Regions from separate parts of the Amorphus sp. 3PC139-8 genome, predicted to be linked through region 3. Evidence: predicted binding sites of a transcription regulator. Region 3 holds the regulator's gene; each other region holds the start of a gene.
What was found. Region 3 encodes HrcA, which represses chaperone genes, less so after heat shock. Its sites were predicted from a motif close to GTTAGCACTCNCNNNNNGNGAGTGCTAAC; they were not measured.

Region 1 (3,277 bases), on a different contig from region 3:
GCCGCCCATGCCACCCATGTCGCCACCCGGCATGGCCGGCGCGCCGCCGTCTTTCTTCGGCAGCTCGGCGACCATGGCCTCGGTGGTGATGAGCAGCGAGGCGATCGAAGCGGCGTCCTGAAGGGCGGCACGCACGACCTTGGTCGGGTCGATGATGCCCTTCTCGATCATGTTCACGAACTCCTCGTTCTGGGCATCGAAGCCGATGTCCGGATTGGAGTCCTCGAGGATCTTGCCGACCACGATGGAGCCTTCGGCGCCGGAGTTCTCGGCGATCTGCCGGATCGGAGCCTCAAGCGCCCGGAACACGATGTTGATGCCGGCCTGGACGTCTTCGTTGTCGGAGGAGAGCTTCGAAACGGCCGCCTTGCAGCGCAGGAGCGCGACGCCGCCGCCCGGGACGATGCCTTCCTCGACCGCCGCGCGGGTGGCGTTGAGGGCATCGTCGACGCGGTCCTTCTTCTCCTTCACCTCGACCTCGGTGGCACCGCCGACGCGGATCACCGCGACACCGCCGGCGAGCTTCGCAAGGCGCTCCTGGAGCTTCTCGCGGTCGTAGTCGGAGGTGGTGTCTTCGATCTGAGCCTTGATCTGGGAGACGCGGGCCTCGATGTCGGACTTCTCGCCAACGCCGTCGACGATGGTGGTCTCGTCCTTCGTGATGGAGACCTTCTTGGCGCGGCCGAGCATGTCGATGGTGACATTCTCAAGCTTGATGCCGACGTCTTCCGACACAACGGTGCCGCCGGTCAGGATCGCGATGTCCTGCAGCATGGCCTTGCGGCGATCGCCAAAGCCAGGGGCCTTCACGGCCGCGACCTTCAGGCCGCCACGCAGCTTGTTGACCACGAGGGTGGCGAGCGCCTCGCCTTCCACGTCCTCGGCGATGATGAGGAGGGGACGGCTGGACTGCACGACGGCTTCCAGCACCGGCAGCATGGCCTGCAGGTTGGAGAGCTTCTTCTCGAAGATCAGGATATAAGGATCCTCGAGGTCGGCGATCATCTTCTCCGAATTCGTCACGAAGTACGGAGAAATGTAGCCGCGGTCGAACTGCATGCCCTCGACGACTTCGAGCTCGGTCTCGAGCGACTTGGCCTCTTCGACCGTGATGACGCCCTCGTTACCGACCTTCTGCATGGCCGAGGCGATCATCTCGCCGATTTCCTTTTCGCCATTGGCGGAAATCGTGCCGACCTGGGCCACCTCGTTAGAGGTGTCGATGGAGCGCGAACGGGCTTCCAGATCCTTGACGGCCTCGGCAACGGCGAGATCGACGCCGCGCTTCAGGTCCATCGGGTTCATGCCGGCGGCAACCGCCTTGGCGCCTTCCTTCACGATCGACTGGGCCAGAACCGTGGCGGTGGTGGTGCCGTCGCCGGCCAGATCGTTGGTCTTCGAGGCGACCTCGCGGACCATCTGGGCGCCCATGTTCTCGAACTTGTCCTCAAGCTCGATTTCCTTGGCGACCGAGACGCCGTCCTTGGTGATGCGCGGCGCACCGAACGACTTTTCGATGACGACGTTGCGGCCCTTCGGACCGAGGGTCACCTTCACGGCGTTGGCCAGCGTGTCGACGCCCTTCAGCATCTTGTCGCGGGCTTCAAGCGCGAATTTCACTTCCTTCGCGGCCATGATCGTCTACCTCTCTTTTGAATTCGTGGGATCAGTCAGCAGAGCGTGGTGCGGTTGGCTTAGGCCAGCACGCCCATGATGTCGGATTCCTTCATGATCAGGAGATCCTCGCCGTCGATCTTCACCTCGGTGCCCGACCACTTGCCGAACAGAACCTTGTCGCCGGCCTTCACGTCCGGGGCGATGATCTCGCCCTTGGAGTCACGGGCGCCGGCACCCACGGCGATCACTTCGCCCTGCTGGGGCTTTTCCTGTGCGGTGTCGGGGATGATGATGCCGCCGGCGGTCTTGGTGTCGGACTCGATACGGCGGACGACCACGCGGTCGTGCAAGGGGCGGAAGTTCATCGCGTCATTCCCTCATGAGCTCGAAATGCGGACTGCTGCCCGTCCGGTGGGGGATCGAATGCACCTCGAATAACCGGTCATCCGAGGCCTGCTAGCACTCCCGTGTAGAGAGTGCCAACGATCGGGGCTGAGGTAATGCGCGGGCCTGCGCCATGTCAAGAGAGGGAAATCAAGAGATCGGGTTCGGCGCGGACGCAGTTGATATGGGCAGAGGTTTCCAAAACCGCAACGGACCGTTCATGTCCTGCATCTCGCTGCGGGGAAACGTCGGCTCTATCTGATCGTTATTCATTGCGGCCGACCGGCCGGAAAACGACAGCAACGGAGATCGAGAATGGCGAAGGTTCTGGTGCTCTACTATTCGAGCTATGGCCACATCGAAACGATGGCGAACGCCATTGCGGAGGGCGCGCGCTCGGAGGGCGCAGAGGTGGACATCAAACGGGTTCCGGAACTGGTTCCCGAAGAGGTGGCCCGCAGCTCCGGCTTCAAGCTCGACCAGGCCGCTACGATCGCACAGGTCGACGATCTTCCGAACTATGACGCCGTCATCATCGGCACGCCGACGCGCTACGGCAACATGACCGCCCAGATGAAGAACTTCCTCGATCAGACCGGCGGCCTCTGGTTCAACGACAAGCTCGTCGGCAAGGTCGGCTCGGTGTTCACCTCGACGGCCACGCAGCACGGCGGTCAGGAGACCACCCTTATCTCCACCCAGACCGTTCTCCTGCATCTCGGCTACGTCATCGTGGGGCTGCCCTATTCGTTCAAGCAGCAGATGGGCGTGGAAGAGCTGAAGGGCGGCAGCCCCTACGGCGCGACGACGATCGCCGATGGCGACGGGTCCCGCCAGCCGAGCGCGGTCGAGCTGGAAGGAGCCCGCTACCAGGGCGCGCACGTCGCCAAGATCGCGGCGAAGCTGGCGGCTTAGGACTGGAGCATTTCCAGGCGAAGTGGGAACCGGTTCGCCATCCGGAAATGCATCAAAATAAAAGGTTAGAGCCGTTCAGCGATTCCGTGAAAAGCTGATCGGCTCAAGCCTCGAAAGACTTACTCCTCTTCGCGGGTGTCCGCCGTGCGCGGCGCTCGCGCCGTAGCTCGGCCGGCCAACGGGACCCGTGACGGGCGAAGCGCAATCAGGCAGGCGGCGACGATGATCGCCGCCCCCGCGACGGTTTCGAGCTTCGGGATTTCGGAAAACAGCACGAGACCGAACAGGGTGGCCCAGATGAAGCTCGTATATTCGATGGTGGCGAGCTTGGCGGCCGGCGCACGGGAGAAGCCGGCGGCGA
Region 2 (3,277 bases), on a different contig from region 3:
CTTGGATTTAGAAGTCCATATCGCCCATGCCGCCGGGCATGGCCGGCATGCCGGCATCCTTCTTCGGCTTCTCCGCGACCATGGCCTCGGTCGTGATCAGGAGCGAGGCGACGGAGGCGGCGTCCTGCAGGGCGGTGCGCACGACCTTGGTCGGGTCGATGATGCCCATCTTGAAGAGGTCGCCATACTCGCCGGTCTGGGCGTTCCAGCCCCAACCGAAATCGTCCTTCTCGACGATCTTGCCGACGATGACGGAGCCGTCCTCGCCCGCATTGTGGGCGATCTGGCGCGCCGGGGCCTGAACGGCCTTGCGGACCATCTCCACGCCGGCCTTCTGGTCGGCATTCGCCGGAGAAAGACCCTCAAGCGCCTTGAGCGAGCGAAGCAGTGCGACGCCGCCGCCCGGAACGACGCCTTCCTCGACCGCCGCGCGCGTGGCGTGCAGGGCGTCGTCGACGCGGTCCTTCTTCTCCTTCACCTCGACCTCGGTGACGCCGCCGACGCGGATCACCGCGACGCCGCCGGCGAGCTTCGCAAGACGCTCCTGCAGCTTCTCGCGATCGTAGTCGGAGGTGGTCTCTTCGATCTGGGCCTTGATCTGGTTGACTCGGGCCTCGATGTCGGACTTTTCGCCGGCGCCGTCGACGATCGTGGTCTCGTCCTTGGAGATCGACACCTTCTTGGCCTTGCCGAGCATGTCGATGGTCACATTCTCAAGCTTGATGCCGACGTCCTCGGAAATCACCGTGCCATTGGTCAGAACGGCGATGTCCTGCAGCATGGCCTTGCGACGATCGCCGAAGCCCGGGGCCTTCACGGCCGCGACCTTCAGACCGCCACGCAGCTTGTTGACCACGAGGGTGGCGAGCGCCTCGCCTTCCACGTCCTCGGCAATGATGAGGAGCGGACGACCGGACTGCACGACGGCTTCCAGCACCGGCAGCAGCGCCTGCAGGTTGGAGAGCTTCTTCTCGTGGATGAGGAGGTAAGGCTCGTCGAGCTCGACGCGCATCTTGTCGGCGTCGGTGACGAAATAGGGCGAGATGTAGCCGCGGTCGAACTGCATGCCCTCGACGACCTCGAGCTCGGTCTCGAGCGACTTGGCCTCTTCGACGGTGATGACACCCTCGTTGCCGACCTTCTGCATCGCCTCGGCCAGGAAGCGGCCGACTTCGACGTCGCCGTTGGCGGAGATGGTGCCGACCTGGGCGATCTCGTCGTTGGAGGAGATGTCCTTGGCCTTGGACTTCAGCTCGGTGACGATGGCTTCCACCGCCAGGTCGATACCGCGCTTGAGATCCATCGGGTTCATGCCGGCGGTGACCGCCTTGGCGCCTTCCTTGACGATCGCCTGGGCGAGAACCGTCGCGGTCGTGGTGCCGTCGCCGGCCAGATCGTTGGTCTTCGAGGCGACCTCGCGGACCATCTGGGCGCCCATGTTCTCGAACTTGTCCTCAAGCTCGATTTCCTTGGCGACCGTCACGCCGTCCTTGGTGATGCGCGGCGCACCGAACGACTTTTCGATGACGACGTTGCGGCCTTTCGGGCCCAGCGTCACCTTGACCGCGTTGGCGAGGACGTCGACGCCCTTCAGCATCTTGTCGCGAGCGGAGGTGGAAAACTTAACTTCCTTGGCAGCCATGATTTTGTTCTCCGTTGAGAGACTGCGTGGACCAGGCGCGCTTAAGCGGCGGCCTTGGCGGCGGCGGTGCCTTCCAGCACGCCCATGATGTCGGATTCCTTCATGATCAGGAGATCCTCACCGTCGATCTTCACCTCGGTGCCCGACCACTTGCCGAACAGAACGCGGTCGCCCGCCTTCACGTCGAGGGCCACAAGCTCGCCCGCCTCGTTGCGGACGCCGGGGCCGACGGCGACGACTTCGCCTTCCTGCGGCTTTTCCTTGGCGGTGTCGGGTATGATGATGCCGCCGGCGGTCTTGGTGTCGGACTCGATGCGGCGCACGACCACGCGGTCGTGAAGCGGCCGGAACTTCATGATCTGTTCCTCCATGAACCAGATGCGATTGTAACTGGTGAACCAAGTTCCTCCTCACGGGGAGGGCGTCCGATCGCGGCACGCTCCCCCGTGCGGTCGGTGAGATGGGATGATCGCTCACCGGTATCAAGGTACCTGCCATAAATTTTTAGCACTCGCTAGTGGGAAGTGCTAACAGCCGCGTCATGTCGCATGCGAGGCGGGGAGGGCTGTTGGCAGCAGTCGTAGAGGAATGCTGCTAACTTGCTGATTTAGAAGGCATAATTTCGGAAGCTGGCTTGCCATCGCCGCGGCTGCAATGCACCATTTCGGTATCGGCCACAAGACCAGAGGGAGCCCGATGACCGATTTCGCCTTCGATCGCCAGCTGGATGGCTATGGACTGACCACCGCGAAGATCCTGTATCGTATGCCGGACCATCCGACCCTGCTGCAGACCTATCTCTGGCAGGACTACGATCTCGCTCCCGAATTTCCCGAGCTGAACCGGTTCCTCGCTTTCTGGCGGCGCGAGCTCGAAGGGCCGCTTCATTCGGTCGAGGTCGCCTATCGCCGGCTGGTGGCGCCGCACGAATGGCGCCGCGTCGACGGCCTGTCCTTGTTGAACTGATTCGACGGGACGTCGCTGTCGCGCGGCGGTCACGGACAGGTGCACATGGTTCTCTGTAACGTGGCATAAGGTCTCGTTTCCGCCGTAAACGAGACCCACACGTCTGCCGCGAAACCAGAGGACCATGCCCGCCGATGACCGTGCGCTATTCCGCCCACCCCTCGATGTTCAGAAGCCGCCCGCTCACCTTCCTTCTGTGCATCGTGTTGATTCCGGTTGGGATCGGCATCGTGGCGCTGCTGGTCTGGTGGCTGTTCCACCGCGCAACCACGCTGACGGTGGACGACGACCGGGTCATTCTCGATCGCGGCCTGATCTCCAAGGAGCATATCGAGATCGAGCTGTCGTCGATCCGGACCGTGAAGATCGACCAGTCGCTGCTCGACCGCCTGCTCGATTCGGGAACCTTGCGGGTCTATACGGCCGGCGATACGCCGGAACTCCAGATGAAGGGGTTGCCGGATCCCGCCGGGCTGCGGCAGGCAATGCGGCCCTGATTGTACGCGAGTCTGCCTGCGCATCCGGCCTTCTACAGGGGTAAACAGGCACTGCGGCCAGTGGTCCTTTCGACCATACATGCGCTCCTGCCATATCATTTCCCTTATTGGGCGTAGATGTTCAGGGATCGTGGGTCTAAACCGTTAATCGGGAGATGCCGCTCTTTGTCGT
Region 3 (3,277 bases):
GAGCGCGGGCTTGCCCGACGCCTGCGCAGCTGCGCACGCTTTCAACTGCGCATTTTGCGCAAACGTCGTTCCCGTTTCCTCAGGTTCTGGCAGACCGAGATCGCCCGCCGACAGGATGGATATCGGGAAGCTCGCCAGGAGTTCGCGGATTTCCCGCACCTTGCCGGCGTTGTGGCTGGCGACGACGAGCTCCGGTTCGGTGAAGGGGCGAACGGCCATCGCGGTCAGCTCACCGCCAGCTTTTGCAGCTCCACGAGCTGGCCGATTCCGGTCTCTGCGAGATCGACAAGGGCGCCGAACTCGTCGCGGGTGAACGGGGTGCGTTCCGCCGTACCCTGGATCTCGATGATTCCGCCGGAGCCAGTCATGACGAAGTTGGCGTCGGTCTCGGCCTCCGAATCCTCCGCATAGTCCAGATCGAGCACTGGGGTTCCTCGGAAAATCCCGCAGGATACCGCCGCGACATGGTCGCGCAGAACGCCGTCGCGGACCATGCCGCGCGTCCGCATCCAGGCGATGCAGTCCGACAGCGCGACCCAGGCGCCGGTGATCGCCGCCGTGCGGGTGCCGCCGTCGGCCTGGATCACGTCGCAGTCGACGGTGATCTGGCGCTCGCCCAGCGCCTTGCGGTCGACCACGGCGCGCAGCGAGCGGCCGATCAGGCGCTGGATTTCCTGGGTGCGGCCAGAGGGCTTGCCGGCGTTGACCTCGCGTTGCATGCGCGTGTTGGTGGCGCGCGGCAGCATGCCGTATTCGCCGGTGACCCAGCCCTCGCCGGAGCCACGCAGCCAGCCCGGCACCCGCTCTTCCAGGCTGGCGGTGCACAAGACATGGGTCGAGCCGAACTTGACGGCGCACGAGCCCTCGGCATGGCGGGAGACGCCCCGCTCGAGCGACACGGATCTCAGTTCGTCGGGCGCTCGGTTGGAAGGGCGCATCTCTTAATTCTCCCCCGGATCACGGGCGGTGTCCGGCCAAAACGGCCCGAAGGCAGGCGCGTGATCGATTGACGTCAATTGGATGCGGCGGACCGGAGTGTTCCGCAAATCCGCATCCCGATCGCAAGCAAGGCCGTTCTCGTAACCCGCAATGGCAAAGCGCGTAAAGCGGCAGCCTCTGCGTAAGGGCCCGATCGGTCCTCCGCCTCTTGACGGGTGGCATCCAACCGTACGCACTTCCTATATTCGGATGAGACACTTTTCGTGCGCGCCGCCGTGCGTCGGCGGCCGCACCCGATGACGTGGAGTAGTCGTCCCTTGGCCTCGGATCGCCCGCTCGATTCGCCGCTTTCGCATCTCGTGGATCTCGACGCGCGCTCGCGCGAGATCTTCAAGGAGATCGTCGAGACCTATCTGGAGACCGGTGACCCAATCGGATCGCGCAACATCTCCCGACGTTTGACGACCGCCCTGTCGCCGGCGTCGGTGCGCAACGTGATGGCCGACCTGGAAACGCTGGGTCTGATCTATGCCCCGCATACCAGCGCCGGCCGTCTGCCGACCGAGCTCGGATTGCGCTTCTTCGTCGATGCGCTGTTGGAGATCGGCAATCTCTCCGACCAGGAACGCGCCGGAATCGATGCCCAGGTGCGCACCACGGCGCAGGATCGCGGCGTGGAGGCGTTGCTGAACGATGCCAGCCAGCTTCTGTCCGGCCTCTCGCGCGGCGCGGGCGTCGTGGTGGTCGGCAAGGCGGATCTGCGCGTGAAGCACGTTGAGTTCGTTCGCCTCGACTCCAAGACCGCGCTGGTGGTCCTGGTTGGCGAAAACGGCTCGGTGGAGAACCGCATCGTCGATCTCCCGCCCGGCCTGCCGCCGTCCGCTCTGGTGGAAGCCTCGAACTATCTGAACGCCCACATTCGTGGTCGCACCCTGGCGGAGGCGATCGCCGTTCTGCGTAAGGTCCGCGAGGAGCAGCAGGCGGAGCTCGACGAGCTCACCCGCCGGCTGGTGGAGACGGGGATCGCCTCCTGGGCCGGCAGCGCGGAGGAAACCGGCGGCACGCTGATCGTCCACGGCCGGGCGAACCTCCTGGAAGATTTGAGCGCGCAGGAGGATCTGGAGCGTATCCGCCGGCTGTTCGACGATCTGGAAAGCAAGAACGAGCTGCTCCAGCTTCTCAGCCTCACCGACGAGGGCGAGGGCGTGCGGATCTTCATCGGCTCGGAGAACAAGCTGTTTTCGCTGTCCGGATCGTCGCTGGTGGTGTCGCCCTATCGCGACGAAACCAACCGTGTCGTCGGCGTGCTCGGCGTCATCGGCCCGACCCGTCTGAACTATGGCCGCGTCATTCCGATGGTGGACTATACCGCCCGTCTCGTCGGCAAGCTGGTGCGGTAGAGCGCCTTTTGCGAGGAATGGACACTCGTGGTGGGCCTTGAACCGTGACAAATCAGCGGCTGAAACCGGTCTTAAGCCGTTCCCGTCCTCTTTTGATCGCGATCAAAAATGCGGCATCACGGCGACAGTTTGCCGAAAAAAGGGCGCCTATGCGACGTCCGGACGTGCGTTCCGATCGATTCCCGGTTTATAAGGTCGAGTTGAGAGTGACCGCGTTCGTTCCGGGGCCTGGGGTGCCTGCGGAAGCTGTCTGCAGGGAGACAAGGATATGACGAGGAGCTTTGCGGCCGCTGGATTGGCGCTGATCCTGATGGCTCCGGTCGCGCCTGCGATCGCCCAATCCGACGTAACCGCCACCGGACCCGCCCAGATCACCGTGACGCCGCGCGGCTACAACTACCCCGGCCCCTACGGTCCGAATCTGCCCGGCGTCTATATGCTGACCAACTCCGGCCTGCCGATCGGGCCGGACATCGACAGCGGCAAGCTGAAAACGCCGAATCTGGAGCTTCCGGTGAACGCGGGCAGCTACGATCAGCCGACCGGGCCGATTTCCGGTTGGAACGGCACCTACGGCGGTGGCATCCCGTTCTGAGGCGTCGATGACGTCGAGGCGAACGGGCCGGACGTCATAGCAGACGGCCCTGTCGGGTTTTCGTGCGGGCCGGGGGGACATCAGCACGATGTTTTCCTTCGCCCGCGCGCGTTCGACGAATGGGCGCTTGGCTTGCGTCCGCAAAGCCTCTTGCCAGTCGGGTCCAACCACGGCATGGGAAGGCGCCGCATTTGACGCGGCTCGGGTCGCGATGGCGGCCGATTGACTTTTCTTCAGGTCTTGAGGTGACGATATGGCTCTGCTCGCCGATTCCCTTGCCCGCGTGAAGCCCTCGGCCACGATCGCGGTGACTAACAAGGCGGCCGAGCTCAAGCGCGCCGGC

Region 1: a site for HrcA is predicted at 2,073-2,101, ahead of groES (co-chaperone GroES). Genes of this name have one in related genera too.
Region 2: a site for HrcA is predicted at 2,146-2,174, ahead of groES (co-chaperone GroES). Genes of this name have one in related genera too.

The regions. Positions count from the first base shown of each region.
Region 1 covers NZ_JABJVY010000019.1:20,526-23,802, reverse strand. Annotated here, with positions in the region: gene groL (chaperonin GroEL) at 1-1,635, opposite strand, end outside; gene groES (co-chaperone GroES) at 1,695-1,982, opposite strand; gene wrbA (NAD(P)H:quinone oxidoreductase) at 2,317-2,916, shown strand; gene HNS03_RS16980 (DMT family transporter) at 3,036-3,277, opposite strand, start outside.
Region 2 covers NZ_JABJVY010000005.1:120,593-123,869, reverse strand. Annotated here, with positions in the region: gene groL (chaperonin GroEL) at 8-1,642, opposite strand; gene groES (co-chaperone GroES) at 1,684-1,998, opposite strand; gene HNS03_RS07105 (usg protein) at 2,339-2,608, shown strand; gene HNS03_RS07100 (PH domain-containing protein) at 2,743-3,105, shown strand.
Region 3 covers NZ_JABJVY010000030.1:6,639-9,915, reverse strand. Annotated here, with positions in the region: gene rdgB (RdgB/HAM1 family non-canonical purine NTP pyrophosphatase) at 1-219, opposite strand, end outside; gene rph (ribonuclease PH) at 225-938, opposite strand; gene hrcA (heat-inducible transcriptional repressor HrcA) at 1,236-2,339, shown strand; gene HNS03_RS21725 (hypothetical protein) at 2,608-2,934, shown strand; gene HNS03_RS21720 (pyridoxal phosphate-dependent aminotransferase) at 3,188-3,277, shown strand, end outside.